Regions from separate parts of the Dechloromonas sp. A34 genome, predicted to be linked through region 1. Evidence: riboswitches for the same ligand, from Rfam matches in the RefSeq annotation. Region 1 holds a riboswitch; the other holds the start of a gene.
The links. A riboswitch is a leader RNA that binds a small molecule or an ion and turns the genes downstream of it on or off. The one in region 1 is predicted to bind glycine.
Positions count from the first base shown of each region.

Region 2: another riboswitch for glycine. It lies ahead of gcvT (glycine cleavage system aminomethyltransferase GcvT); the one in region 1 lies ahead of NQE15_RS06110 (trimeric intracellular cation channel family protein).

Region 1 covers NZ_CP102486.1:1,212,913-1,227,298, forward strand. The annotation lists gene phoR (phosphate regulon sensor histidine kinase PhoR) at 1-1,007, shown strand, start outside; gene purT (formate-dependent phosphoribosylglycinamide formyltransferase) at 1,041-2,240, opposite strand; gene NQE15_RS06100 (phosphate/phosphite/phosphonate ABC transporter substrate-binding protein) at 2,388-3,227, shown strand; partial or broken gene NQE15_RS24025 (EAL domain-containing protein) at 3,296-5,458, shown strand; glycine riboswitch at 5,616-5,710, shown strand; gene NQE15_RS06110 (trimeric intracellular cation channel family protein) at 5,855-6,523, shown strand; gene NQE15_RS06115 (UDP-2,3-diacylglucosamine diphosphatase) at 6,604-7,389, shown strand; gene NQE15_RS06120 (glycosyltransferase) at 7,390-8,571, shown strand; gene NQE15_RS06125 (hypothetical protein) at 8,584-8,778, shown strand; gene NQE15_RS06130 (hypothetical protein) at 8,775-9,467, opposite strand; gene NQE15_RS06135 (diacylglycerol kinase) at 9,569-9,985, shown strand; gene NQE15_RS06140 (glycosyltransferase family 4 protein) at 9,985-11,112, shown strand; gene NQE15_RS06145 (PAS domain S-box protein) at 11,114-14,386, opposite strand, start outside.
Region 2 covers NZ_CP102486.1:2,398,893-2,413,278, forward strand. The annotation lists gene gcvP (aminomethyl-transferring glycine dehydrogenase) at 1-251, opposite strand, end outside; gene gcvH (glycine cleavage system protein GcvH) at 263-649, opposite strand; gene gcvT (glycine cleavage system aminomethyltransferase GcvT) at 674-1,765, opposite strand; glycine riboswitch at 1,842-1,921, opposite strand; glycine riboswitch at 1,929-2,018, opposite strand; gene NQE15_RS12035 (PHP domain-containing protein) at 2,194-2,967, shown strand; gene NQE15_RS12040 (L-threonylcarbamoyladenylate synthase) at 2,971-3,597, shown strand; gene NQE15_RS12045 (site-2 protease family protein) at 3,607-4,257, shown strand; gene NQE15_RS12050 (tryptophan--tRNA ligase) at 4,264-5,466, shown strand; gene NQE15_RS12055 (lipid-A-disaccharide synthase N-terminal domain-containing protein) at 5,466-5,756, shown strand; gene NQE15_RS12060 (segregation and condensation protein A) at 5,759-6,598, shown strand; gene scpB (SMC-Scp complex subunit ScpB) at 6,627-7,100, shown strand; gene rluB (23S rRNA pseudouridine(2605) synthase RluB) at 7,100-8,116, shown strand; gene rimP (ribosome maturation factor RimP) at 8,244-8,684, shown strand; gene nusA (transcription termination factor NusA) at 8,706-10,178, shown strand; gene infB (translation initiation factor IF-2) at 10,195-12,924, shown strand; gene rbfA (30S ribosome-binding factor RbfA) at 12,924-13,295, shown strand; gene truB (tRNA pseudouridine(55) synthase TruB) at 13,302-14,201, shown strand; gene rpsO (30S ribosomal protein S15) at 14,309-14,386, shown strand, end outside.

The DNA.
Region 1 (14,386 bases):
AAATTTCCCGGGTCATCGCCGCCGTTCAGGCGCTGACCGACGGCGTCGTCTCGCTCGACCTGAACAACCAGATCGTTTTCTGCAACACCACGGCGGAAGCGCAACTCGGCCTCGTCCTGCGCGTCGATCAGGGTCAGCCCATCGTCAATCTGGTGCGCCAACCCGAGTTCGTCGCCTACCTGGACGCCGAAGATTTCTCGCGGCCGCTGACCCTGCGCTCGGAGCGCAGCGAGGATCGCGTGCTCTCGATCTACGTCATTCCCTATGCCGGCAACCGGCGGCTGATGCAGATCAAGGACGTGACGCAGACCGACCGCCTCGACCGCATGCGCCGCGATTTCGTGGCCAACGTCTCGCACGAGTTGCGCACGCCGCTGACCGTGCTCGCCGGTTTTCTCGAAACCCTGCAGGAAATCGAGCTCGACCGTGAGGAGCGTGATCGCTATCTGACGATGATGGCCGAACAGTCCAAGCGCATGGAATCGATCGTCCAGGATCTGCTGACCCTGTCCTCCATCGAGTCGGCGCCGCCGCCGGCCAACGAAGTGGTCGACATGGCGAATCTGATCGACAAGCTGCGCCGCGACGCCGAGGCGCTCTCGGCCGGCCGCCATCGCGTCGTCGTCGAAACCGAGGGGCACAGCGACCTGCGCGGCTCGGAGCCGGAGCTGGTCAGCGCTTTCGGCAATCTGGTGGCCAATGCGGTGCGCTATACGCCGGCCGGCGGTACCGTTTCGATCAGCTGGAAGACTTCGCCCCAAGGCGCCGAATTCGCGGTGCAGGATACCGGCATCGGCATCGACGCCAAGCACATTCCGCGGCTGACCGAACGCTTCTACCGCGTCGACCGCGGGCGTTCGCGCGATGCCGGCGGCACCGGCCTCGGCCTGGCCATCGTCAAGCATTCGCTGAACCGCCACCAGGCGCAACTCAACATCAGGAGCACGCCGGGGGTGGGCAGCCGTTTCGCCTGCAGCTTTCCGGCCAGCCGCGTGGCCGGGGCCTGAGCAACCGGTTCAATCCGGCTCGGGCTTTGCCGTTCAGCCGGCGACCGGCTTCACTTTGCTCGCCGCCAGCTTGGCGCGTTCCCGGGCCTGCTCCACGCAGTCGCCATTGGCGATGGCGACGCCCATGCGGCGCTTCTTGAAGGATTCCGGCTTGCCGAACAGGCGGAGGTCGGTGCGTGGGACGGCCAGCGCCTGCTCGATGCCTTCGAAGGCGATCCCGGCCGCCTCCATGCCGCCGTAAATGACGGCCGAGGCGCCCGCCTCGCGCAGGGCCGTGTCGACCGGCAAGCCGAGAATGGCGCGGGCGTGCAGTTCGAATTCGGAGAAGCGCTGCGAGCACAGCGTGACCAGTCCGGTGTCGTGGGGCCGCGGACTGACTTCGGAGAAACAGACCATGTCGCCCTTGACGAACAATTCGACGCCGAACAGGCCACGGCCGCCGAGATTGCCGGTGACGGCGGCGGCGATGCTCTGGGCGCGCTCCAGCGCAACCGGCGACATCGGATGCGGTTGCCAGGATTCGACATAGTCGCCGGCGACCTGGATGTGGCCGATCGGGTCGCAGAAATAGGTCTGGACGACGCCGTTCTCGTCGCGGGCGCGCACGGTGAGCAAGGTGATTTCGTAATCGAACTCGACGAAACCCTCGACGATGACCCGCCCCTGGTTGACCCGGCCGCCGCTGGCTGCGGTGTCCCAGGCCGCCTGCACGTCCTGGGGTCCCTTGAGCAGCGACTGACCCTTGCCGGAAGACGACATCACCGGCTTGACGATGCACGGATAGCCGATGTCGCTGTCGATCGCCATCTGCAGTTCGCGCAGCGAGTCGGCGAAGCGGTAGGGCGAGGTCGGCAGGCCGAGGGTCTCGGCCGCCAGCCGGCGGATACCTTCGCGGTTCATCGTCAGCTTGGTGGCGCGGGCGGTCGGGATGACCTCGGCCAGACCTTCGGCTTCGATCCTGACCAGCATGTCGGTGGCGATGGCTTCGATTTCCGGCACGATCAGGTGCGGTTTTTCCAGTTCGACCAGGCGGTGCAGGGCGGCGCCGTCGGTCATCGAAATAACGTGGGAACGGTGGGCGACCTGGTGGCCGGGCGCATTTTCATAGCGGTCGACGGCGATCACTTCGACGCCGAGGCGTTGCAAGGCGATGATCACCTCCTTGCCGAGTTCGCCGGCGCCGAGAAGCATGACGCGCAGGGCGCCGGGGGAAAGCGGGGTGCCGATTTTCATGAGGACTCCTGAAGTGTCCAAGCCGGTTGCACAAGCGATGGTGTTGCCGTACCGCGTCGAGCGGCCCACTTAATTAAGATTGGGTAGGCAGGGGGGCGCTATCTCGCTACAATGAAATAACATTATAACTAAAGTGGTATCACCACCGTGCTCAGGACATTCCTCGGCTACGGGCTGTGGCTGGTCAGTCTGCTGGTCGCCGCGCCCGCCGCTGGACAAGAGGTCGCTCCGCTGCGTCTTGCCGTGCATCCTTACGCCAGCACGCTGGCCCTGATCAATACCCATCGGCCGTTGCAACAATACTTGGCGGCTCGCTTGGGCCGGCCCGTCGAGTTCTACACGGCGCCCAATTTCGACGGTTTTGTCGATGCGCTGCTCGCCGGCAGCTACGACATCGCGATCAGTCCGCCGCATTTTGCCGTGATGGCGATGGACAAGGACTACGTGCCGCTGGTGCATTACCGGTCGCGACTGGAACCGCTACTGGTCGTCCGTTCGGCCAGCCCGATTCGTCAGCCGGCGGATTTTCGCGGCAAGCAGATTGCAATGGCCGACCGGACATCTTTCATTCGTCTGGTTGCGGTCAAGTGGCTGGCCGACAACGGCCTGATTGCCGGTCGCGACTACCAGATCGTCGAACGTCCGAGTCACGGCGCGACGGTAGCAGCCACTGCGGCCGGCGAGGTAGATGCCGGTCTGGCGACCGCAACGGCGCTCAAACAGTTGCCGTCCGACCTCCAGCAGCAGGTGCGCATCATCAATACCGGGCAGCGCTTTCCGCATCTGTTCACGATGGCGCATCGCCGACTCGGCGAGCCATTGATTGCGCGGCTGAAGAGCGCGCTGCTCGCCTTCCCGGAGACCGACGAAGGTCGGCAGTTCATGGAAAAAAGCGCCTATCTCGGCTATGAGGCGATTTCCGCTGAAGAAATCAGCGTCATGAAACCCTATGTCGAGACTTACCGGCGGATGGACGACCGTCGCTGATGGCGTTGTCCTTCAAACGATCCCTGCGCTTTCGCCTGCTCTTTGTCAGCCTGCTGATCGTGGCCGTGATGCTGGCGGTCCTGGTCGGCAACAGTGCCCGCCTGATCAGCCAGCACCTGACGCACCAGGCCGAAGTCCGCATCCAGGCCATCGAGCTGGCCTACAAGACGGCACTGGCGGTGCCGCTGGCCTCCCGCGACTATCCGACCCTGCGCGACATTCTCGAGGGCTGGAAAGGGGCCGAGGATATCCGCTATCTCGCGGTCGCCGACAACCAGGGGAAGGTGCTGGTCGCCGTCGGCTGGGATCCGGCCAAGCCCCTGCCCGAGCCGTCGGCCCTCAGTGCCGGCAGCGAGGTCATCCATGTCGCTTTCCCGGTCGAATACCAGGGGGCGTATTACGGGCGCGTGCACTACGGACTTTCCTCTGACTTCCTGCGCGATGCCCGGGCAGCGCTGTTCAAGCAGAGCGTCAGCATCGCCCTGATCGAATTGAGCCTCACCTTCCTGTTGCTGCTGCTTACCGGCTACTGGCTGACCCGTGGCTTCTCGGCGCTGACCCACGCCAGCGAGCGGATCGGCCAGGGCGATTACGCGGTTCGGGTGGCGCTCCACGGCGACGATGAAATCACGGCCGTCGGCCGCAGCTTCAATGCCATGGCGGCCGGCGTCGAGGAGCGGATTGGACAGCTCGCCGAGAGCGAACAGCGTTTCCGCGCCATCGCCGACTATACCTATGGCTGGGAGAGCTGGTTCGGTGCGGATGGTCACTTGCGCTGGGTAAATCCGGCGGTCGAGCGGATGACCGGCTACGCCGTACGCGATTGCATGGCGATGGCGGATTTCCCGTTGCCACTGGTGCATCCCGCCGACCGCGACCTGCTGCGCCGCCACCAGGAACAGGCGCTGGCCGGGCGGACCGGACAGGATCTCGAGTTCCGGGTGCTGACCCGCGACGGCCGCAGCTTGTGGGTAGCGATGGCCTGGCAGCCGATCTTCGGCAACCAGGGCGAGAGCCTCGGTTATCGGGCGAGTATCCGCGACATCTCGCTGCAACACAGTGCCAACGAAGAACTGCTTTACGCAGCGGCGCACGATGCGCTGACCGGACTGAACAATCGCCGCGCCTTCGAAGACGAGCTGGCCCGCGAACTGGCCGCCTTCGGCTCGGCCAGCGGGCCGCTGATTGTTTTTTACATCGACCTCGACCAGTTCAAGGTGATCAACGACAGCTGTGGTCACTCGGCTGGTGACGCCTTCCTGCAGCATCTGGCACGCCTCATGGAGGCGCGCTTCTCGTTCGGCTTCCTGGCCCGCCTGGGCGGCGACGAATTCGGCATGATCCTGGCCGGCATCGAGCTCGATGAAGCCGAGCGCCGTGCCCAGCACATCATCGACGACATCCGGACCCTGCCTTTTGTCTGGGAAGGGCGTTCCTTCCGGATCGGCGCCAGTATCGGCATCGCCGTCGCCTCGCCGCAGATCGCCAGTGGCACCGACCTGCTGATCGCCGCCGATACCGCCTGTTACGCCGCCAAGGAGCGCGGCCGCAATCGTGCCCAGGTCTTCATCCCGGACGATCAGTACTTCCGCGAGCGCAAGGCGGATTTCCTCTCGTTGACGCAAATTTCGGACGCCCTGGCGCGCAACCGGCTGCTGCTTTACGGTCAGCGTATCGTGCCGCTGCACGACGGCGTCGAGCCTTATGCCGAAGTGCTGGTTCGCATGCATGGCGACGATGGCAGCATCATCCCGCCCGGCCGCTTCATTCCGGCCGCCGAGCGCTACGGCATGATGCCGCTGATCGATCGCTGGGTGATCGACGCCACCTGTGCCCGGATCGCCGCCTGGCAGGCCGAGGGGCTGAGCGCGCCGCGCCTGCACATCAACCTTTCCGGCCTGACGCTCGCCGATCCCGGTCTCGAGGAATATATCGAGTTCGTCTTCCGCGAGTATGGCATCCAGCCGCAGCGGGTCGGCTTCGAGATCACCGAAAGCTGCGCCATCGCCCAGCTCGACATGGCGCTCGGCTTCATCGAGTTCTGCCGAGAGATCGGCTGCGAACTGGCGCTTGACGATTTCGGCAGCGGCCTGTCGAGCTTCGCTTACCTGAAGCGTTTCAAGGTGCACTCGTTGAAAATCGACGGCATGTTCGTCAAGAATGCCGATAACGACGGCGACGACCGGGCGGTGATCGAAACCATCGTTCGTCTGGCCCAGCACAAGAAGCTGCATACGGTGGCCGAATTCGTCGGTAGCCAGGCCGTGCTCGATACTGTGCGCGCCCTGGGGCGGACTACGGCCAGGGCTTCCATCTGCACGTGCCGGAGCCCCTGGATAACCTGGTGCGTCTGGCGATTGACAAGCAATCCTCCGGCTTACGATAATCCAGGCATCTGCGGGAGAGAGAGTCCTGGATTTCCGGACTCCGCCGAAGGCGCAAACTCCCATAATCGCTCAGGCATGCTGAACCGCAGAAATGATTCGCCGGCTGGAGAGAAGTTGCCTTGGCAACTCACCGAAGGGGCAGGCTCGTAACGGGCTGAAACTCTCAGGTAAAAGGACAGGGGGAGAGGCGTCGCAGAAGCACTCGATTCGAGTCTTCTGATCTTTGACGGAGTCCTCCCGATGTTAGAAAGTCTCGCCCTCGTTTTTCAGCCCCTCGCCACTAAGCAATTCGACCTGCTGCTGGTCGTCTATCTTGTCGCCATCGCCGCCGAAGCCATGTCCGGTGCGCTGGCGGCAGGACGTCGCAACATGGACATCTTCGGGGTGGCCGTGATTGCATTCGTTACCGCTCTTGGCGGTGGAACGATCCGCGATGTGGTCCTCGGCAACTTCCCGATCGGCTGGACGCAACATCCCGAATACGTCTATCTCGTGATCCTGGCAGGTTTGGCGACTACCTTGCTGGCCAGGTTCATGCACCACATGAAAGGCCTCTTCCTGATGCTGGATGCGATGGGCCTGGTTGCCTTCTCGCTGATCGGCTGCAATGTCGCCCTGCAACTGGATTACCCGGTGGTCGTCGTCATCATGGCCGGCATGCTGACCGGGATCTGCGGCGGCATCCTGCGCGACGTGTTGTGCAACCAGGTGCCGGTGGTTTTCTGCCGCGAGCTTTATGCCAGCGTCTCGCTCTTCGTTTGCGCACTTTTTCTTGCATTGCGGTCATTCGGCATCGATGCCGACCTCAATACGCTGGTCTGTTTCATCGTCGGCTTCGGATTTCGCATGCTGGCGCTGCGGTTTGGTTGGAAGCTTCCAACTTTTTCCTACCAGCAGCGATGGGATTAGTGCCAGTGATTTGACCTCCTGTAACCGTCCGGTCATCCGGGCGTCACGAACCCTTCATTGGCGGCCGCTATCCTGCGGTCATGCCCAAGGTCAGATCAGTTTTTCTCTCCGACATCCACCTCGGCACGCGGGCGTGCCAGGCGGATCGCCTGCTCGATTTCCTGCGTGAATACCCGGCCGAACAGACCTATCTGATCGGCGACATCATCGATTTCTGGGCGATGAGCCGCAGCATCCACTGGTCGCCGGCCCAGAACACGGTGGTTCAGAAGCTGCTGCGCCGGGCCCGTCACGGTGATCGCGTCGTCTTCATCCCCGGTAACCATGACGAGGCGCTGCGCGACTATTGCGGCATCGTTTTCGGCGATGTCGAGGTAGTCGACGAACTGATTCACGAAACGGCCGACGGCCGGCGCTTCCTGCTCATTCATGGCGACGTTTTCGATCAGGTGACGCGCCACCACCGCTGGGTGGCGGTGCTCGGCGACAAGGCCTACGACCTGCTGGTCCGCCTCAATCTGCTGCTCTCTTGGGGGCGGCGCAAGCTCGGGCTGTCCGGCTACTGGTCGCTGGCCGGCTACGCCAAGCGCAAGGTCAAGACGGCGCTGAATTTCATCTTCGATTTCGAGGATTCGGCCATTCACCATGCCCGCGAGCGCGGCCTGGATGGCGTCATCTGCGGCCACATCCACTGGGCCACGATCCGCGAGATCGATGGCCTGAGCTACGTCAATTGCGGCGACTGGGTAGATTCCTGCACCGCCATCGTCGAACACTTCGACGGCCGTCTCGAACTGGTCGCCTGGGGCATGCGCAGCATGGTTCCGGCGCTGTCGGCGCCGGTCGTATTACATGCCGAGGTCTGAATGCGTGTCCTGATGGTATCCGATGTCTATTTCCCCAGGGTCAATGGCGTCTCGACCTCGATCGAGACCTTCCGGCGGACGCTGGCCGGGCACGGCATCGAGGTCCGCCTGGTCGTCCCGCGCTATGGCGACGAGCCCGAGGAGGCCGGGGTCGTGCGCGTCGCCGGGCGACCGGTGCCCGGCGACCGCGAGGATCGCCTGGTAGGCTGGCGTGCCATGCATCGCGCCGTGCTCGAAGCGGCGCGAGACTGCGATCTGATCCACATCCAGACGCCCTTCATCGCCCACTATGCCGGGCTCAAGGCGGCGCGCCGCCTCGGCCTGCCGGTGGTGGCGACCTACCACACGCTGTTCGAGGAGTATCTCCAGCACTACGCACCCCTGCTGCCCACCGGGTGGCTCAAGGAGCAGGCGCGGGCCTTCTCGCGTCGCCAGTGCAATGCCCTCGACAGCGTGATCGTGCCGTCGACGGCGATGCGCCAGCGCCTCGATGCCTATGGCGTGAGCGTGCCGCTGCACGTCCTGCCGACCGGCATTCCGACCAGCCGTTTTGCCGGTGGCAACGGCCCAGCCTTCCGTTATCGCCACGGCATCCTGTCGACCCGGCCGGTGGCGCTGTTCGTCGGCCGCGTGGCGCACGAGAAGAACATCGGTTTCCTGCTCGAGGCCTTGACCCATGCCCGCCAGGCCCGGCCCGACCTGCTCTTCGTGGTCGCCGGCGAAGGTCCGGCGATGGCCGATCTGGCCGCCCAGGTCAAGGCGCTCGGGCTGCGCGATGCCGTCCAGTTCATCGGCTACCTCGACCGCAGCAGCGAACTGCCCGACTGTTACGCGGCGGCCGACGTCTTCATTTTCGCCTCGCGCACCGAGACCCAGGGCCTGGTGCTGCTCGAAGCGATGGCGGCCGGCCTGCCGGTGATCGCGCTGTCCGAAATGGGGACGACCGACATCCTGGCGCCGGCGCGCGGGGCAATTTCGCCGCCGGCCGAGGTGCGGGCCTTCGGCGCGGCGCTTGCCGACTTTCTGAATCGGCCCACGGCCTGGCGGCACTTGCGGCGGGAAGCCGCGGCCTATGCCGGGGAATGGTCGGATGGCGCAATGGCGGCTCGCCTGGCCGGGCTCTATCGCAAGCTGGCGGGCCGGGAAAATGTTGCGCCAGTTCCAACAGTCGCCGCGGCGTGATTAAAATGCGGCATGACCGAACGCCTCGAACCGACCTGTAGCCATTGCCGTTACTTCCAGATGCAGGACGCTCAGAACGGCACCTGCCACCGCTTTCCGCCGGTTTTTGCCGGCGAAAGCTCGCCGCGGGAAACGCATCATTGGCGTTTTCCCGCCGTCAGCCCATTCGCGTGGTGCGGCGAATTCCAGCCCCTACCGCAACGCTAGAACAGTTTTGGCGAGATCAGCCGCAGTCCGATCGAAAACCAGTGCTGGTCGGCGATCTGGCCGATCTGGCTGCCATAGGTGGTGTCGACCTGCAGGTGACCGGGCAGTACCCAGTAGCGCAGACCCATCTGGAACAGGGCACTGCCCTTGTCCTGGCCGAAGCTCTCGGCAATCACATAGAGCCGGTCGGTGGTCTGCAACTCGCCGCCGACGCCCCAGGTCAGCCGGCCTTGCCGGGTCTCGCGCTCGTGCACGTGGCCGAGGTTGGTATGGACGACCAGCCGGTCATCGGCCACAGAGAAGCTGAGCGGAATGTAAAAATAGGGTGATCCCGACTGGCCGCTGCCGGGTTGGGTGGCGTAGCCGGCGGCCAGGCCGACGCCCCAGCCGTTGGTTTCAAGCGGCTTGAACAGCGTCTTGCCCTGGACGACCAGGGCGCCGCTCTCCTGATTGCCGTTGGCGTAAGCCAGGGCGCCGCCCAGCGTTATTTCGAAATTGCCGCCCGGATTGCAGGCCGGCAAGGCCCAATATTCGCGCTGGTAGTCATGGAGGTGCAGCCAGGACTCGACCTGGCAGGCACCGGCATCGGTCAGCCGGGCATCGTCGGTGGTCATCGGGCGGGCCGCCTGGGCTGAGGGGGTCAGCATCCCGAGCAGGGCGAACAGCAGGGCGGTGGGATGAATTTTCATGGGCGCGCAATACTAGTCGGCAATTCTGACAATTGGGTGACATCGGCTGTCATCAAAGCTTAGCGCAGGCTGATTACCGTGAGCACTTTCACGGAGATCGCATGCACGAACCCTCGCCGCCCGAACTCGGCCTCGACCCGGCCCATGAGTCGCCCTTCAAGGGCAAGACCGGCCTGCGCCGGGTCTGGAATGCCTTCAACTACTCGATCGCCGGCCTGCAGGCTGCCTATCTCTGCGAGGATGCCTTTCGCCAGGAGGTCCGCCTCGCCGCCCTGCTGATCCCGGCCGCCCTGCTGTTGCCGGTGCCCTGGCTGGGGCGCGGCCTGATGATCGCCAGCGTGCTGCTGGTGCTGGTCGTCGAACTGCTCAACTCGGCCATCGAAGCGGTGGTCGACCGGGTCAGCCTGGAAAACCATCGCCTGGCCAAACGCGCCAAGGATATCGGCAGCGCCGCAGTCCTCGTCTCGCTGCTGATCGTGTTCGTCGTCTGGGGTGGCGTCCTGCTGGAGACTTTCTGATGTCGCTCGCTATCGCCTTCGTCACCGAAACCTTTCCGCCCGAGGTCAATGGCGTGGCAATGACGGTCGGCCGGCTGGTCGGCGGCATGCGCGAACGCGGCCACCGAGTCAGTGTCGTCCGCCCCCGTCAGGGCGAGGCCGATGTCGGCAGCGCGCACGAGTTTCCGGTCCCCGGCCTGCCGCTGCCCGGCTATCCGGGCCTGCGCTTCGGCCTGCCGGCCGGTCGCCAGCTGGTGCGGCGCTGGCGCTTGCAGCGCCCCGATCTAGTCCATGTCGTGACCGAAGGGCCGCTCGGCTGGTCGGCGGTCAGTGCCGCCCGCCAGCTTGGCATTCCGGTGACTTCCGGCTTCCATACCAATTTCGACCGCTACAGCGTGCATTACGGACTGGGCTGGCTGCGCTCGGCGGTCGCCACCTACCTGCGCACCCTGCACCGGCGGACGCGGGCGACCCTGGTGCCGACCGCGGCGCTGGCTGCCGACCTGGCCGGCGCCGGGCTGAGCGGGGTGCGGGTGGTCGGGCGCGGCGTCGATACCGGCCTCTTCGACCCGGCCCGTCGCTCGCCGCAACTGCGCGCCGCGTGGGGCGTACCCGAGGGTGGCTTGGCCTGCCTCTATGTCGGCCGCCTGGCGCCGGAAAAAAACCTGGCGTTGGTCGAGAAAAGTTTTGCCGCGATCCGCAGCGTTTGTCCGGCCGCCCGCATGATCTGGGTCGGCGACGGCCCGGCCGCCATCCGGCTGCGCGCGGCGCATTCCGATCACCATTTCGCTGGGGTGCGGCTGGCTGACGATCTGGCGGCGCATTACGCCAGCGCCGACCTCTTTCTCTTTCCCAGCCTCAGCGAAACCTATGGCAATGTGGTTGCCGAAGCCATGGCCAGCGGCCTGCCGGTGCTTGCCTACCGCAGCGCGGCGGCGGCCGAACTGATCTGCGACGGGGCCAATGGCCAACTGGTGGCCCCCGGCGACGAAGCCAGCTATCTCATGGCCGCCTGCGAGCTGGCGGCCGGTGGGCGGGGGCGGCTGCCCGAACTGGCCATGGCGGCCCGCGAGGCTATGCTGCCGCGCAACTGGGCACTGGTTGTCGAACGCTTCGAGACGGTCGCCCGCGAGGCGATCCTGGCCTGACTCAGCCTCTGTTTGCCCAGCGGCCGAGCACCGCGACGATCGCCTCGCGCGAGAAGGGCTTGGCCAGATAGTCGTCCATGCCGGCGGCCAGGCATTGCTCGCGGTCGCCCTGCATGGCGTTGGCGGTAATCGCGATTACCGGCAGGCGGGCGACTGCGGCGCCCGCCTCGCCGGCGCGCAGGCGGCGGGTGGCCTCGAAGCCGTCCATCACCGGCATTTGGCAATCCATCAGCACCATCTCGAAGGGCGCGGCGAGCAGCTGCTTGAGCGCCTCCTCGCCATTGACGGCAATGCTCACCTGGCAGCCCATTTTTTTCAGGATCGCCGCTGCTACCTGCTGGTTCACCCGATTGTCCTCGACCAGCAGGATGCGCAGGCCGGGCGGGATTGCACCGTCGGCGTCCACCGACGGCGGCGTTTCCGGCACCGGGCTGCGGACGGTGGCGAACGGAATCTGGAAGCGGAAGACGCTGCCGCTACCCGGGCTGGACTCGACCGTGATCCGGCCGCCCATCAGTTCGACCAGGCGCTTGCAGATCGAGAGGCCGAGGCCGGTGCCGCCGAACTGGCGGGTGGTTGAGGCATCGCCCTGGAAGAAGGGCGAGAAGAGGTTGGCGACGACGGCCGGCTCCATGCCGATGCCGGTATCGCGGATCGTGAAGCTGACCTGGACCCGGTCGGCGCTGGGTTTGCTGGTGATCTCGATATGGACGCTGCCGGCATGGGTGAACTTCAGGGCATTGCCGACCAGGTTAAGCAGGATCTGGCGCAGCCGGCCGGGATCGCCGAGCAGATGAGCTGGCAGATCGGGGGCGCAGGCGCTGGTCAGCGCGATGTCCTTGAGGTCGGCCTGGTGCCTGAGCAGGACGATGATTTCGGCGAGCAGGGCGGCCGGCGAAAAGACGATGGACTCGAGTTCGAGGCGGCCGGCCTCGACCTTGGAGAAGTCGAGAATGTCGTTGATCAGGCTGAGCAGGCCATCGGCGCTGTGGCGGATGGTGCTGGCGAAATCCCGCTGTTCGGCGCTCAGGGGGCTGCCGAGCAGCAGATCGGTCATGCCGATCACACCGTTCATCGGGGTCCGGATTTCGTGGCTCATGTTGGCCAGGAAGCTGCTCTTCGCCTGGCTTGCCGCCTCGGCAGCCCGCCGCGCCTCGTCGAGCTGCTCGAGGGCATGCATGCGCTCGAGGAAGGCCCCGGCCCAGCGCGCCAGCATGCGGACGAATTCGAGGTCGGAGGGGTCGAAGTCGTGATCGCGACCGGTGGTCGAGGAAAAGTTGATGGTCCCGAAGACCTCTCCGTTCACGTGGATTGGCGCCCCCAGGTAGGCCGCCAGATTGAATTCGCGGAAGCAGGGATGGAGCTGGAATTCGGAGGTCGCAGCATTGGGGATGGCAAGCAGTTCGCCCAGCTCGAGGGTGGTACTGCAATAGGTGATGCCCAGTTCGATTCGTTCATGATCGACCAGGGTTTGCGCCGGCGATACCTGGACCTCGATCTCGTAAGAGCCGGCCGTCCGGTCGATATGGCTGACGATGCCGTATTCGAGATGGAGGTGGTCGACGGCGACCTGTAAGGCGGCGCGCAGGGTCTCGCGCGGTTCGAGCGCGGTCAGCGCGACAATATCGTTGAGAGCGCGCAGGGCGGCCAGTTGGCGATGCAGCTGGATGGCCTGCAGGCGCTGTTCAGTGATGTCGAGTTTGACCGCAACATAGTGGGTGATCTGGCCGTTGTTTTCGCGGATCGGGGCGATGATGGCGCGTTCGTGATAGCTCGAGCCATCCTTGCGCAGGTTGAAGAACTCGCCTTCCCAGATCCCGCCGGCGGTCAGCGTTTGCCACATCGCGGCATAGGTTTCCTTGGGCGTCAGCCCGGACTGCAGGAAGCGCGGGTTCTGGCCGATCACTTCCTCCGGGGCGTAGCCCGTGGTGCGGAAAAATTGCGGATTGACGTATTCGATGGCCGGTTCGAGATTGGTGATCACGATGCTTGTCGGGCTTTGCTCGACGGCCTGCGACAGGCGGCGGATCAGACTGTCGCGGCGACGTTCCGCGGAAACGTCCTCGAACACCCCGACATAATTGATCAGCTTGCCCTTGCTGTCGCGGACGACGGAAATGGTCAGCCATTCCTCGATCAGGCTCGAATCCTTGCGCCGATTGACGATTTCGCCGCGCCAGAGGTCGTTGGCCTCGAGCTCGCGCCACATCGCCTTGTAAAAATCGGCATCGTGCAGGCCGGAGGCGAACAGGTTGGGATTCCGTCCAATCAACTCGGCGCTGCGGTAGCCAGTGACTTCTTCCAGGCGTGGATTGACCGCCACCACGCGACGTTCGGCATCGGTGATGATGACGCCGTTGGTGCTGTGTTCGAAGACCCGCGCCGCGAGTTGCCGTTCTTTCTGCATCTGCGCCTCGGCGCGCAGTCCGTTGCGGACGCGGGCGATCAGCAGGCTGCTCAGCAGCAACAGGACAAACAGGGCGAGGCCGACGGTGCTCAGGGTCTGGCGGGTCTCGGCCTGCCATTTGGCGAGCGCCTTGTCGCGGTCGACATGGACCATGACGAAGAGCGGGTAGCTGCGCGAGGTACGGAAAGCCGTCAGCATCGGACGCTGGCGCTCGTGGTCGTCGGCGATGCTGCCGATTTCCTCGTCCTGCACGGTCCGTAGCTGGGCGCTGTCGATATGCCGGGTGCCTGGGGCCAGATCGTCGCGCGACGAGAGCACGATCCGCCCGTCGTAGCTGATGACCTCGACCAGGGTCAGGTCCGGGTCGATGTGGCGGGCGAAATGATTCAGGAAATAGTCCGGGTTGAGGCTGGCCAGCAGCTTCAGGCGCTGACCATTGACGGCTTGTTCGCGGACGACCGGGACGAAGCTGGCGGCGTCGGGAGGAATGGCCTGCTCCGCCGTCGACGGCTGGCCGTCTGCAATGTCGTGGCCCGACCAGGCTGGGCCGAGGCGCAGGAAATTGCCGGCCGAGAGTCCTTCCGGTCGGGGCTGGAATTCGTCGGTCACGATGGTCTTGCCGAGATTGGCCGGATTGGAGCTGGCGAACAGGCGCCCGTCGTGGTCGGCGACCGACAGCGAGCGCAGGAAGAACAGGCGGCGCTGGACCTGCTCCAGCTGGCTGGTGGCCTGTTCCGGAGTGACCGGCGCGCTTTGTCCGTGAGGCAGGAAATCGATCGCCTCCGGCAGGCTCTGCAGGGTCAGGTTGGTCAGGTTCAGCGTCTGGGTCAGTTGGTCCTCGAAGACGCGGGCCTGCGCTTCAGCTTC
Region 2 (14,386 bases), 1.2 Mb from region 1:
TTGTTGACCACGTTCTTGCTGGCGATGGCCTTGAGGTCGGCCAGCGCTTCGTGTTCGCGGCGCGGGGCCGGCAGCGCCAGGTCGGCGGGCAGGCGGATGGCGGCGGGAACGGTCTGGTCGATCAGCTGTTCCAGGCTGTCGGCGCCGATGGCGGCCAGCATGGCGGCCATTTCGGTCGGGCAGGGGCCTATGTGACGGGCGATGAACTCGTCACGCTGCTCCAGGGCGGAGAGCGGTTGATTGAGCGGCATGGAGAGTCCTCTTAGTGCTCGTCGGCGGCGGCCTGGTAGGCGGCGGCGTCGAGCATCTTGTCGAGGTCGGCGACGTTGTCCGGGGTCATCTTGAACAGCCAGGCGGCGTAGGCATCCTGATTGACCGATTCCGGCGCGTCGGCGGCGGCCTGGTTGACTTCGCTGACGGTGCCCGAAACCGGGGCGTAGACGTCGGCGGCGGCCTTGACCGATTCGACGACGGCGATTTCCTTCTCGGCATCGAAATGGGCGCCGACTTCCGGCAGCTCGACGAAAACGAGGTCGCCGAGGGCTTCCTGGGCGTGGTCGGTGATGCCGACGGTGACGGTGCCGTCAGCGTTGAGCAGCATCCATTCGTGGGAGGCGGTGTACTTGAGGTTGGCGGGAACGTTGGACATGGTTTTCTCCTGAATGGGGGTGAATTAGATGACTGCCTTGCCGTTGCGGGCGAATACGGGTTTGGTGACCTTGGCCTTGAGCAGCTTGCCGCGGATATCGACTTCGACTTCGTCGCCGATGGCCACGCCGAGCGGCAGGCGGGCAAGGGCGATGGATTGCTGCAGGGTCGGCGAAAAGCTGCCAGAGGTGATTTCGCCTTCGCCCTTGGCGGTGACGACCTTCTGGTGGCCGCGCAGCACGCCCTTGTCGAGCAGGATCAGGCCGAGGAAAGCTTTCTGCTGGCCGTTGGCGACCAGGGCGGCCTTGCCGACGAAGTCGCGCTCGGTATTCAGCGACACGGTCCACGCCAGCCCTGCGTCGAGCGGGGAAACCGTTTCGTCCATGTCCTGGCCATAGAGATTCATGCCGGCTTCGAGGCGCAGCGTGTCGCGGGCGCCGAGGCCACAGGGGGCGACGCCGGACTGGTGCAGGGTATTCCACATAGCTTCGGCTTCGCCGGCCGGGAGCATGATTTCGTAGCCGTCCTCACCGGTGTAGCCGGTGCTGGCAATGAAGTACTGGTCTACTTCGGCGGCAAAGAAGGGCTTGAGGTCAACAATGGCCGCCTTGGCCTGGGGCAGCACCGACCACACCTTGGCGCGGGCATTCGGGCCCTGGACGGCGATGATGCCAAGCGCGTTGTCGCCATTGCGGCGCTGGGTGATGGTGACGTCGAGCTTCCACTCGGCGGCCTTGGCCTGCATCCAGGCCAAATCCTTGTCGGCGGTGCCGGCATTGATGACGATGCGGAAACGGGTGTCGGTCAGGAAATAGATGATCAGGTCGTCGATGACGCCGCCGGCCTCGTTGAGCATGGCGGAGTACAGCGCCTTGCCGGAGACCTTGAGCTTGGCGACATCGTTGGCGACCAGGCGGGACAGAAAGGGGCGGCAGTCGGCGCCGATGACGTCAACCGGGCACATGTGGGAGACGTCGAACATGCCACAGTCCTTGCGCACGGCATGGTGTTCCTCTATCTGCGAACCGTAATTGACCGGCATGTCCCAACCGCCGAAATCGACCATCCGGGCACTCAGTGCGCGGTGGGCGGCATTCAAAACCGTTTTCTTCAGCATATCAGTCCTTTGCAGGCGCTTGTTTGCGCCAGTTCTAGAAACGAAAAAGGGGTGAAACGTAAGATCGCATCTTGCGTTTCACCCCTCTGTCCTCGATACCTGAGAGATTTGCCCCATCGGTGGACGCTGTCTACGCCGCTCTCCAGAGTTTTGGAACTTGCGCTCCAGTTCTGCGGTCCTTTTACCTGAGCGTTTTCGGGTGAAATTGCGCCTTCGGCGGCAGACTTAATCTGCGCTCTCCCACAGAACGGGAGGCACTATATCGGGATGCCAGTTCGCTGGCAACCTGCTGCACTGCACAAGGGAACCCGGGCGGCGGCGGCCTTCGTGATAAACTCCCCATTTGCCTTGCATTTGCCATTTGTGACCCCTACTAATTTCGATTTCCACTGTCATTCGATCGTTTCCGACGGCTTGCTTCCCCCGAAGTGGTGGCGCGCCGGGCGGCGGCCAATGGCGTCGACCTCTGGGCGCTGACCGACCACGACGATCTGGGCGGCCAGGCCATTGCCAGGGCCACGGCCGACGAGGTCGGCATGGGTTTCGTCAATGGGGTCGAGATTTCCATCGAATGGAAAGGCGTGCCAATTCATATCGTTGGTCTCGGCTTCGATGTGGCCGACCCGGCCCTGTCCGGCGGCCTCGATGAACTCCGCATCGGCCGTGTCGAGCGTGCCAAGCGCATGGGCGATGCGCTGGCCGCCATTGGCATTCCCGGGGTTTATGAAGGGGCGCTGTGTTTCGTCACTAACCCGAGCCTGATTTCCCGCGCCCATTTCGCCCGCTATCTGGTGTCGATCGGCATTGCCCGCGATGTGTCCGGCGTGTTTCAGCATTACCTGACCCCGGGCAAGCCGGGTTATGTCGATCACCGTTGGGCGACGCTGGCCGAGGCGATTGGCTGGATTACCGGAGCCGGCGGTGTTGCCGTGGTCGCCCATCCCGGTCGATACAAGATGTCGGGTGGCGACATGCGCAAGTTTCTCGACGATTTCAAGGATCTGGGCGGGCAGGGTATCGAGGTTACTTGCGGCAGCCATTCGCCCGACCACGTGATGCATTTCGCCCGACTGGCCAGGCACTATGCCTTCCATGCCTCGCGCGGCTCGGATTTTCACGGGCCGGAAGAAAGCTACGTCGACCTCGGCAAGTTGCCGCAACTGCCGGAAGACCTCAAACCGGTCTGGCGTCTGATCCGTTAATTTATGGCCCGTGTCGTCAATATTCATCCCGAGTCGCCCCAACCACGCCTGCTCGCTCAGGCGGCTGAGTTCATCCGCGATGGTGGTCTGGTCGCCTTGCCGACCGACTCCTGCTACGCCCTGGGTTGCCGTCTCGGCGACAAGGACGCGCTTGATCGTGTTCGCCTGATCCGCCAGATGGATGAGCGCCATCACCTGACGCTGATGGTTCGCGATCTCTCGGAAATCGCCCATTTTGCCCGTGTCGACAATGCCCAGTACCGCCTGCTCAAGGCGACGACGCCGGGCAGCTACACCTTTATCCTCGAAGGCACCAAGGAATTGCCGCGCCGGGTGCTGCATCCCAAGCGCAAGACCATCGGCCTGCGCGTCCCGGCGCACCCGGTGGCGCTGGCGCTGCTTCAGGAATTGAACGAGCCGCTGCTGACCACGACGCTGCAACTGCCGGGCGACGAATTGCCGCTAACCGAGGGCTGGGAAATTCAGGACCGCCTGGACGATCAGCTCGATCTGATCCTCGATGCCGGCCAATGCGGCACCGAGCCGACCACAGTCATCGACCTGACCGGTTCGGTGCCTGAATTGATCCGGGCTGGACGCGGCTCGCTGGCACCCTTCGGACTGGACTGACCCGAGATGATTGAGAGCCTGATCCAGACCATCGCCGTTGCCGCCTTGCCAGTGATTTTCGCGATCACCCTGCACGAAGCGGCGCATGGTTATGCGGCCCGCTATTTTGGCGATCCGACCGCCTGGCAAATGGGGCGCATCAGCCTCAATCCGGTACGCCACATCGATCTGGTCGGCACCATCATCATTCCGGCGGCGATCCTGCTCTTCTCCGGCGGGACCTTCCTGTTCGGCTATGCCAAGCCGGTGCCGGTAGATTTCACGCGCCTGCGCAATCCGAAGAAGGACATGTTCTGGGTTGCTTTGGCGGGGCCAGGGGCCAACCTGTTCATGGCCTTCTGCTGGGCCGCCATGCTTAAGCTGGCCTGGCTGTTGCCGTCCAATATATTCACCGTCCCGCTTTCCGAGATGAGCAAGATCGGCATCGTCGTCAATTGCGTCTTGATGGTGCTCAACCTGTTGCCGCTGCCGCCGCTCGATGGTGGCCGGATTGCGGTCAGCCTTCTGCCGCATCGATTGGCCTGGAAGTTCGCGAAAATCGAACCGTGGGGCTTTCCGATTTTGTTGCTCCTGCTGTTCACCGGTATTCTCAGCACCATCATGAACCCGCTGGTCATTCTTTCGGCGCGGGCCATCGAAGCCATTTTTGGACTTTATTGATCGACTATGTACGCAGAACGTGTTCTTTCCGGCATGCGCCCCACGGGCGCCCTCCATCTCGGCCATTACCACGGGGTTCTCAAGAACTGGGTCAGACTCCAGCATGAATATCCCTGCCTGTTCTTCGTCGCCGACTGGCATGCGTTGACGACGCACTACGACAATCCGCAGGGTATCGAGCAAGCCACCTGGGACATGATCATCGACTGGCTGGCGGCCGGCGTCGATCCGAACCAAGCGACACTGTTCATCCAGTCCAAGGTGCCGGAGCACGCCGAACTGCATTTGCTGATGTCAATGATGACGCCGCTCGGATGGCTGGAGCGCGTGCCGACCTACAAGGACCAGCAGGAAAAGCTGGCCGGCAAGGACCTGACGACCTACGGCTTCCTTGGCTACCCGCTGCTGATGAGCGCCGACATCCTGATCTACCGTGCCGACAAGGTGCCGGTCGGCGAAGACCAGATTCCGCACGTCGAATTCACCCGCGAACTGGCTCGCCGCTTCAATCACATGTACGGCCGCGAACCGGGTTTCGAGGACAAGGCGCGTGAAGCCGTCAAGAAACTGGGCAGCAAGAAGGCGCGTCTCTACGAAGAGTTGCGCGTTCGCTTCCAGCAGGATGGCGACAAGGAGGCGGTCGAGCAGGCCAAGGCCATTCTCAATGAAATCCAGCATCTTTCTGCCGTCGATCGCGAGCGCCTGTTCGGTTACCTCGAAGGTACCGGCAAGATGATCCTGGTCGAGCCTGGCTACCTGTTGACCGAGGAATCCAAGATGCCGGGACTGGACGGCCAGAAGATGTCCAAGTCCTATCACAACACGATCACCCTGCGCGAATCCGAGGAGTCGGTGGCCAAGAAGGTCAAGAGCATGCCGACCGACCCGGCCCGCGTCCGCCGCCACGATCCGGGTGAGCCGACCAAGTGCCCGGTCTGGCAACTGCATCAGGTCTATTCCAACGACGCTTGCAAGGAATGGGTGCAGCAGGGTTGTCGTACCGCCGGCATCGGCTGCATCGAATGCAAGCAGCCGGTCATTGACGGCATCCTGCGCGAGCAGGCGCCGATGCGCGAACGGGCACAGGTTTATCTGGACGATCCGACGCTGGTCAAGAACATCATCGCCGACGGTTGCGAAAAGGCCCGCGAACTAGCCCGCGAAACCATGCGCGACGTGCGCGAGGCGATGGGGCTGGAATACCATTGATGTTCGGATACGACTGGGAGGCCTTGATCTGGATCGCTATCGGTTTTGGCGGCCAGGGGCTGTTCATGATGCGTTTCCTTGTCCAGTGGTGGTCAAGTGAAAAGGAAAAGCGCGTCGTCGTACCGGTGGCTTTCTGGTATTTCAGCATCCTCGGTGGCGTGGTGCTGACCGTGTACGCCATTCATCGTAACGATCCGGTGTTCATCTTCGGCCAGGGGCTCGGGCTGATCATCTATTTCCGCAATTTGCATCTGCACTACAAGGGTAAGGGCCGCGGCGCGGCTTCCTGAGTATGAATACAGCGGTTGATGCGCCCCAGGCGGTACTTTTCGAGCCGGTCGCCCGCATTTATGGCGAGCCGCTGGCGCATCTGCCGCAGGATCTCTATATCCCGCCCGATGCTCTGGCGATCATGCTCGATGCCTTCGAGGGGCCACTCGACCTGTTGCTCTATCTGATCCGCAAGGCCAATGTCGATATCCTCGATATCCCGATGGCGCCGCTGACCCGGCAGTACCTCAATTACATCGAGAGCATGCGGGCCACCAACCTCGAACTGGCCGCCGACTATCTGGTGATGGCGGCGATGCTGATCGAGATCAAGTCGCGCATGCTGTTGCCGCGGCACAAAGTAGGTGAGGGCGACGAAGCAGAAGATCCGCGGGCTGAACTGGTGCGCCGGCTGATGGAATACGAGCAGATGAAAATCGGCGGCCAGAAGCTCAACGAAATGCCGCAGGCTGAGCGGGAGTTTTTCTGGGTCGAGACGCTGGTCGAGAAGTCGCTCTACGTGCGCTTGCCAGAAGTCTCGGTCGACGATCTCAAGGAGGCCTGGATGGCGGTGGTTCGCCAAGCCCGGTTGAACAAGCACCACAAGATCGGGCGCGAAGAGTTGTCGGTGCGCGAGCACATGGGCATCATTTTGCGTCTGTTGCAGGAGCGCGGCGGCTTCGTGCAATTTGAAACGATGTTCGACCCGGCGATGGGCGCGCCCGGCCTGGTCGTGCATTTCCTGGCCATGCTCGAGCTGGCCCGCGAGAAGCTGGTCGAATTTACCCAAACCGAGGCCTTTGCGCCGATTTACGTGAGAGTGCATCAAGGTGGAACCGAGCCTGGTCAAGAGAGTGCTTGAAGCGGCGCTGCTTGCTGCCCGTGAGCCGATGACGCCGCTCGAACTGCGCAAGATGTTCGATGAGGATCTGTCGGTCGACATCGTGCGCAAGCTACTCGACGAGTTGCGTGAAGAGTGGGCCGAGCGGCCGGTCGAACTGATCCAGCTCGCCTCTGGCTGGCGCTTCAGGACACGGGCCGAGTTTTTGCCTTACCTCGAACGATTGAACCCGGAAAAGCCGCCCCGCTACTCGCGGGCCATGCTGGAAACCTTGGCCATCATCGCCTATCGCCAGCCGGTGACGCGCGGCGATATCGAAGAAATCCGCGGCGTAGCGGTCAACGCCAATGTGATTAAAACGCTTGAAGAGCGAGGCTGGATCGACGTCGTCGGCCATCGCGATACGCCGGGCCGACCGGCCCTGTTTGCCACGACGAAACAATTTCTCGATGATCTGGGTTTGCGCGCTGTCAGCGAACTGCCGCCGCTTGAACAAATCAGCCAGACACTGGAGCTGAACTAATGAAAACTAAACGAAGTCCCTTCCGCCAGTCGCCGAAAAATAGCGATGGCGCCTTTGATAATCGTGTTGTGGTGGCTGCCGTCGATCAAGATGAAGCGCCGCGCCAGCGGGGTGGGCGTCGCAATACAGATGCTGCGCCGGCGGTAGAAGCGCCGGCCAAGCCGAAGCGCCAGCGGATGGGGCCGGCGTCGGGGAGGGCCAATCGCGGCACGGTGGGGCGCAACGGCAAGCTGATACTCGAATCCAAGCCGGAACACCTGCAGAAAGTGCTGGCGCAGGCCGGCATTGGTTCGCGCCGCGAAATGGAGGAATGGATTGCCGCCGGCCGGATCAGCGTTAATGGTGTGACCGCTCAGCTTGGTCAGAGCGTGGTGCCGACCGACAAGGTCAAGATCGGTGGTCGCCTGGTCAATTTGCGCTTTACGACAACCAAGACGCCGCGCATCGTCATGTATCACAAGCCGGAAGGCGAGATTGTTTCGCGTGACGATCCGGAGGGGCGTCCTTCGGTGTTCAATGCCTTGCCGCGTATCCGCGGTGGGCGCTGGATCGCGGTCGGCCGCCTGGATTTCAATACCTCGGGCCTGTTGCTGTTTACCACCTCGGGCGAGTTGGCCAACAAGCTTACGCATCCGAGTTCGGAACTGGTTCGCGACTATGCCGTCCGTGTGCTCGGCGAACTGACTCTCGACGCGCAAAAGCAGCTGCTTGAAGGGATCGAGCTGGAAGATGGTCCGGCTAGCTTCGCCAGCCTGGAAGATGCGGGCGGCGAGGGGGCGAATCACTGGTATCGCGTGACGCTCTATGAAGGCCGCAATCGCGAGGTCCGCCGGATGTTCGAAGCGGTTGGCTGTACGGTCAGTCGCCTGATTCGCGTTCGTTACGGTCCGTTCAACCTGCCGCCGCAATTGAAACGGGGCCGCGTGCACGAATTGAGCGAGCCGGAGGTGAAGGCGTTCGTGCGCGAGCTCGAAAAAATGCTCAAACCGGAAACAATGCTCCCGGAAGGTGCATAAAGTCGGCCTGATTCATTTACTGGAGGGAATAAACTCGTTATAATTCACGGGTTTGTTCCTCCCGTCATTTCTGGCGGGGCATCTTTTTTCGTAAGGTGGGCGTTTCGCCCATTTTTTATTTGTGGCTATGGATTTAAACACGCTGCTTGAAACGACTGTGGTCGGTCTGGGTTATGAACTCGTCGATGTCGAGATGTCGCCGCGCGGCCGCACGATTCGCGTTTTCATCGATACGCCGGGTAAGCCGAGTGGGGTCGATGTCGAGGATTGTGCCAAGGTCTCGAATCAGCTGTCCCGGGTTTTCGAGGTCGAAAACATTGATTACGATCGTCTCGAGATTTCCTCGCCAGGCCTGGATCGTGTCGTCAAGAAAGCGGAAGACTTCGAGCGCTTCGCCGGCCAGGATATTCAAATAAAAATACGTATTCCACAGGGCGGTCGCCGCAATTTCCAGGGCGAGTTGCTGGGTTGTAAGGACGGCAAGGTCGGCCTGCGCCTGGAAAAAGATGATGTGGAACTGGAATTCACCAATATCGAGAAGGCACGTCTGGTGCCTCGTTTCGACTGAAGGACTAGGAGGTTTTAGCCCATGAGCCGTGAAATTTTGTTGCTGGTCGATGCCTTGGCCCGCGAAAAGAACGTCAGCAAGGACATCGTCTTCGGTGCCCTTGAGCTGGCGCTCGCATCCGCGACCAAGAAGCGCATTCATGATGAGGCCGATGTTCGCATCGCAATCGATCGCAATACCGGCAGCTTCGAGTCCTTCCGTCGCTGGCAGGTCGTGCCCGACAATGAGTACGTCAATGAATACCTTGAGGTGCCGCTTTCCGAAGCGCAGAAGGACGATCCGGAAATCGAACCCGGCGATTCCCTCGAAGAGCCGCTGGAGCCGATCGACTTCGGTCGGATCGGTGCCCAGGCTGCCAAGCAGGTCATCCTGCAGAAGATCCGCGACGCCGAGCGCGAACAGATTCTGGCTGACTTCCTGGATCGCAAGGAGCACGTCGTTTCCGGCACCATCAAGCGTATGGAACGTGGCAACGCAATTGTCGAGGCTGGCAAGATCGAAGCCCTGCTGCCCCGCGACCAGATGATCCCCAAGGAAAACCTGCGGGTCGGCGACCGCATCCGCGCCTACCTGCTGCGTATCGACCGCAATGCCCGCGGTCCGCAGATCATCCTGTCGCGCACGGCTCCGGAATTCGTCATCAAGCTGTTCGACATGGAAGTGCCGGAAATTGCCGACGGCCTGATGGAACTGAAAGCCTGTGCCCGCGACCCCGGTCTGCGCGCTAAGATTGCCGTCAAGTCCAACGACCCACGGGTTGATCCGATCGGTACCTGCGTCGGTCTGCGCGGTTCGCGCGTCACCGCCGTGCGTAACGAAATCGGCGGCGAGAACATCGATATCGTGCTGTGGTCGGCAGATCCGGCCCAGTTCGTGATCGGTGCGCTGTCGCCGGCCGAGGTCTCTTCCATCGTTGTCGATGAAGAGAAGCATGTCATGGACGTCGTTGTCGACGAAGACAACCTGGCGATTGCCATCGGGCGTAGCGGACAGAATGTCCGTCTCGCTTCCGAATTGACTGGCTGGACCATCAATCTGATGACCCAGGACGAGTCGGCCAAGCGCTCGGAAGCCGAATATGCGGTGACCCGCGTTACCTTCATGGAAAAGCTCGATATCGACGAGGAACTGGCCGATCTGCTGATCGAGGAAGGTTTCTCGACGCTGGAAGAGGTGGCCTATGTGCCGCTGGCTGAAATGCTCGAAATCGAAGGTCTGGACGAGGATATCGTCAATGAACTGCGTACCCGCGCCCGCAATGTCCTGCTGACCGAGGCGATTGCCGCCGAGGAACAGCTCGAGAATGTGGCCGATGATCTGATCGATCTGGAAGGTATGAGCAAGGAACTGGCTGCAAAACTGGCCGCAAATGGCGTCAAGACCCGCGATGACCTCGCTGAACTGGCGGTGGATGAACTCACGGAATTGACCGGCATCGACGAAGAGCGTGCCAAGGAACTTATTCTGAAGGCACGGGCTCACTGGTTCGAGTGAGCGGGAGGTAGCAAGTATGTCTGCAACAACAGTCTCACAATTTGCCGTTGAACTAAAAATGCCGGTCGCGGCCCTGCTCGAGCAATTGGGCAAGGCCGGCGTGGGCAAGGATGGTTCCAACGATATGCTGAACGATCAGGACAAGGCCAAACTGCTTGATTACCTGCGCCGCGCGCACGGTGACGAGTCGAAGACCAAGATCACCCTGACCCGCAAGCAAACGTCCGAAATCAAGGCCACCGATTCGCATGGTCGCGCTCGCACCGTTCAGGTCGAAGTGCGCAAGAAGCGTGTGCTGGTCAAGCGCGAGCTTGGCGATCAGTTGTCGGACCCTGCGCTCAAGGAAGAAGATGAGCAGCTGGAAGTGCCGGTGGTCGAATTCGTTCCCGAACCGATTCCCGAGCCTGTTCCCGAACCGGTCGTCGAGGTTGTTCCGGAACCCGTTCCCGAACCGGAGGTCGTGACCCTTCCCGAGCCGGAACCGGAACCGGAACCGGAACCGGAACCGGTGTCGACCCCGACCCCCGTCGTTCAGCCGACGGCGCCGACGCGCGCTCAGATCATCGGCGAAAGCGAATTGCGCGCCCGGGAGGAGCAGGCTCGTCGCCACAATCAGTTGCGCGAGATTCAGGAACGCGAGCTGAAGCAAAAGCAGGCCCGCGAAGTCGAGCTGGCCCGCATGCGCCAGCAGGCCGAGGCCGCTGCAGTTGCCGCCAAGGAGGCCGAGCTGGCCAAACAGCAGGCAGCCGCTCAGGCCAAGGCCCAAGAAGGTTCCACCGAAAAAGGTACGCTGCACAAGAAGCCGGATGCACCGGGCAAGGATGCCAAGAAGGGCGGCGGTCGCGCTGACGACGGCAAGAAAAAGCCGGGCATCAAGACGCGTTCGGCCGATACCGGCAGCTCATGGAAGAGCGGGCGCGGTGGCCATAAGAAGCACAGTCATGCGGCCGATGATGGTCAGGGTAGCTTCCAGGCGCCGACCGAAGTCATCGTTCGTGAAATCCATGTTCCCGAAACCATTTCTGTTTCCGACCTAGCACACAAGATGGCCGTCAAGGCGATCGAGGTCATTAAGGTCATGATGAAAATGGGTTCGATGGTCACCATCAACCAGGTGCTGGATCAGGAAACGGCCATGATCGTGGTCGAGGAAATGGGGCACAAGGCGCTGGCTGCGAAACTGGACGATCCCGATGCCTTCCTCGAAATTTCTGCCGAGCACAAGGATGTGCCGCTCGAGTCGCGTGCGCCGGTGGTCACCGTCATGGGTCACGTCGACCACGGCAAGACTTCGCTGCTCGACTATATCCGCCGTGCCAAGGTGGCAGCCGGCGAGGCCGGTGGCATTACCCAGCATATCGGCGCCTACCACGTCGAAACCGAACGCGGCATGCTGACCTTCCTCGATACCCCGGGTCACGAAGCGTTTACCGCAATGCGAGCGCGCGGCGCCAAGGCGACCGACATCGTCATTCTGGTGGTAGCGGCCGACGACGGCGTGATGCCGCAGACCAAGGAAGCGATCCACCACGCCAAGGCGGCCGGCGTACCGCTGGTCGTGGCGATCAACAAGATGGACAAGCCGGATGCCAATCCGGATCGTGTCAAGCAGGAACTGGTTACCGAAGGCGTCATTCCTGAAGAGTACGGTGGTGATTCGCCGTTCGTCGCGGTTTCCGCCAAGAAGGGTACCGGTATCGACGAGTTGCTCGAGCAGGTTCTGCTGCAGGCCGAAGTTCTCGAACTGAAGGCGCAGAAGGATGCTCCGGCCAAGGGCCTGATCATCGAAGCCCGTCTCGACAAGGGGCGCGGTGCCGTGGCGACCATGCTGGTCCAGTCCGGTACGCTGAAGCGCGGCGACGTCATCCTGGCCGGTCAGGTTTCCGGACGGGTTCGCGCCATGCTCGATGAAAACGGCAAGCCGATCAACGAGGCCGGTCCGTCCATTCCTGTCGAAATCCTCGGTCTGTCCGATGTTCCGGCGGCTGGCGAAGAAGCCATCGTGCTGGCTGACGAGAAGAAGGCCCGCGAAATCGCCCTGTTCCGTCAAGGCAAGTTCCGCGACGTCAAGCTGGCCAAGCAGCAGGCGGCCAAGCTGGAAAACATGTTCCAGCAGATGGAAGAAGGCGAGATCAAGACACTGGCCCTTATCGTCAAGGCCGACGTGCAAGGTTCGCAGGAAGCTCTGGTTCAGACGCTGGCCAAGCTGGCCAACGAAGAGGTCCGGGTCAACGTCATTCACGGTGCCGTCGGTGCGATCAGCGAATCCGACGTCAATCTGGCGCAAGCCTCCGGTGCCGTCATCATCGGCTTCAATACCCGGGCCGATGCGGGTGCCCGCAAGCTGGCCGAAACTTTCGGCGTCGATATCCGTTACTACAACGTGATTTACGATGCGGTCGATGAAGTCAAATCTGCACTTTCCGGCATGCTGTCGCCAGAAAAGCGTGAGCAGATCACCGGCATGGTGGAAATTCGTCAGGTCTTCCACGTTTCCAAGGTTGGCGCCATCGCCGGCTGTTATGTTCAGGAAGGTTTCATCAAGCGTAATTCCCGTGTCCGTCTGATCCGCAACAATGTGGTGCAGTGGGATGGCGAACTCGACTCCCTGAAGCGCTTCAAGGATGACGCCAAGGAAGTTCGCAGTAACTTCGAATGTGGTCTATCGCTCAGGAACAACAACGACATTCTCGTTGGCGACCATCTCGAAGCCTATGAAATCCAGGAAGTGGCGCGCTCGCTGTAATGAAGAAAAAGGGTTTTCAGCGTAGCGATCGGGTCGCGGAGCAAGTGCGCCGCGACCTGGCCGATCTTATCCGGACCGAGTTGAAGGATCCACGGGTTGGCATGATCAGTCTGACCGCCGTCGAGTTGACGCCGGATTATGCCCACGCCAAGGTCTTCTTCGCGACGCTCAATGACGAGCATCTGGAGGAAATCGAGCGCGGCCTGAAGCGCGCGGCCGGCTTCCTCCGTCGCGAACTGGGACGGCGAATCCATATCCATACCTTGCCCGAGTTGCATTTCGTCTACGACAACTCCATCGAGCGCGGCGCTAGCATGTCGCTGCTGATCGACCAGGCCAAGGCGATCAGCGACCAGACGCCGGAAGACTGAGTTTTCATGCAAGTCAAGAAGACCTGGCAACGGGTCGACGGCGTTCTATTGCTCGACAAACCGATTGGGCTGACCTCAAACGATGCGTTGCAGAAGGCGCGGCGCTTGTTCTCGGCCGCCAAGGGCGGCCATACCGGCACCCTCGATCCGCTGGCCACCGGTCTGCTGCCGCTCTGCTTCGGCGAAGCGACCAAGTTCTCGGCCGACCTGCTCGATGCCGACAAAACCTACGAGGCTGTTCTCAAGCTCGGCATTACAACCGACTCCGGCGATGCCGAGGGGCAGGTCATTGCGACAACTGCCGTAGATGTCGCCGAAAGTGACGTTCTTCGGGTGCTGCCGCAATTCACCGGCGATATCCAGCAAATTCCGCCGATGCATTCGGCCCTCAAGCGCAACGGCCGGCCTTTGTACGAACTGGCTCGCCAAGGCATTGAGGTTGAGCGTGCCGCACGGGCAGTGACTATTTACGCCATCGATCTGCTGGCTTTTTCCGGCGACGGCCTTACCTTGCGCGTCGCATGCAGCAAGGGCACCTACATCCGCGTTCTGGCTGCCGACATCGGCTTGGCGCTGGGTTGCGGCGCGCATCTGGCCGCCTTGCGGCGGACCGTGGTCGGCGATCTTGATCTGGCGCACGCAGTGACGCTGGCCGAACTGGAGGTGCTCGACGAAAGCGGCCGGGCAGGGCATCTGCAAGCCGTCGATGCGTTGCTGCATACCTTGCCGGTCGTGACGGTCGAAGGCGAGGCCGCCGAGCGTTTCCGTCATGGCAATCCGGTCGATCTGCCGGAAGGCTTGTCCGGGAAGATTAGGGTCTACGCCGATGGTCTTTTGATCGGGGTTGGCGAGCCGGGCCCTGACGGTCGCCTGTGGCCGAAACGACTGGTGCAATTGGCCGCGTAAGCTGGTACAATCGCGCGCTTTCCGTCGCCAACGGGAAAAATTCAATCAACTTGGCGCTCGCTCTATCAAACCGGGGCAGCGTCGTAACCATGAAAGAGGGTTTTGAGATGGCATTCACCACCGAAATCAAGGCCGGCATCGTTGCCGAATATCAGCGCGCTCAGGGCGACACCGGTTCCCCGGAA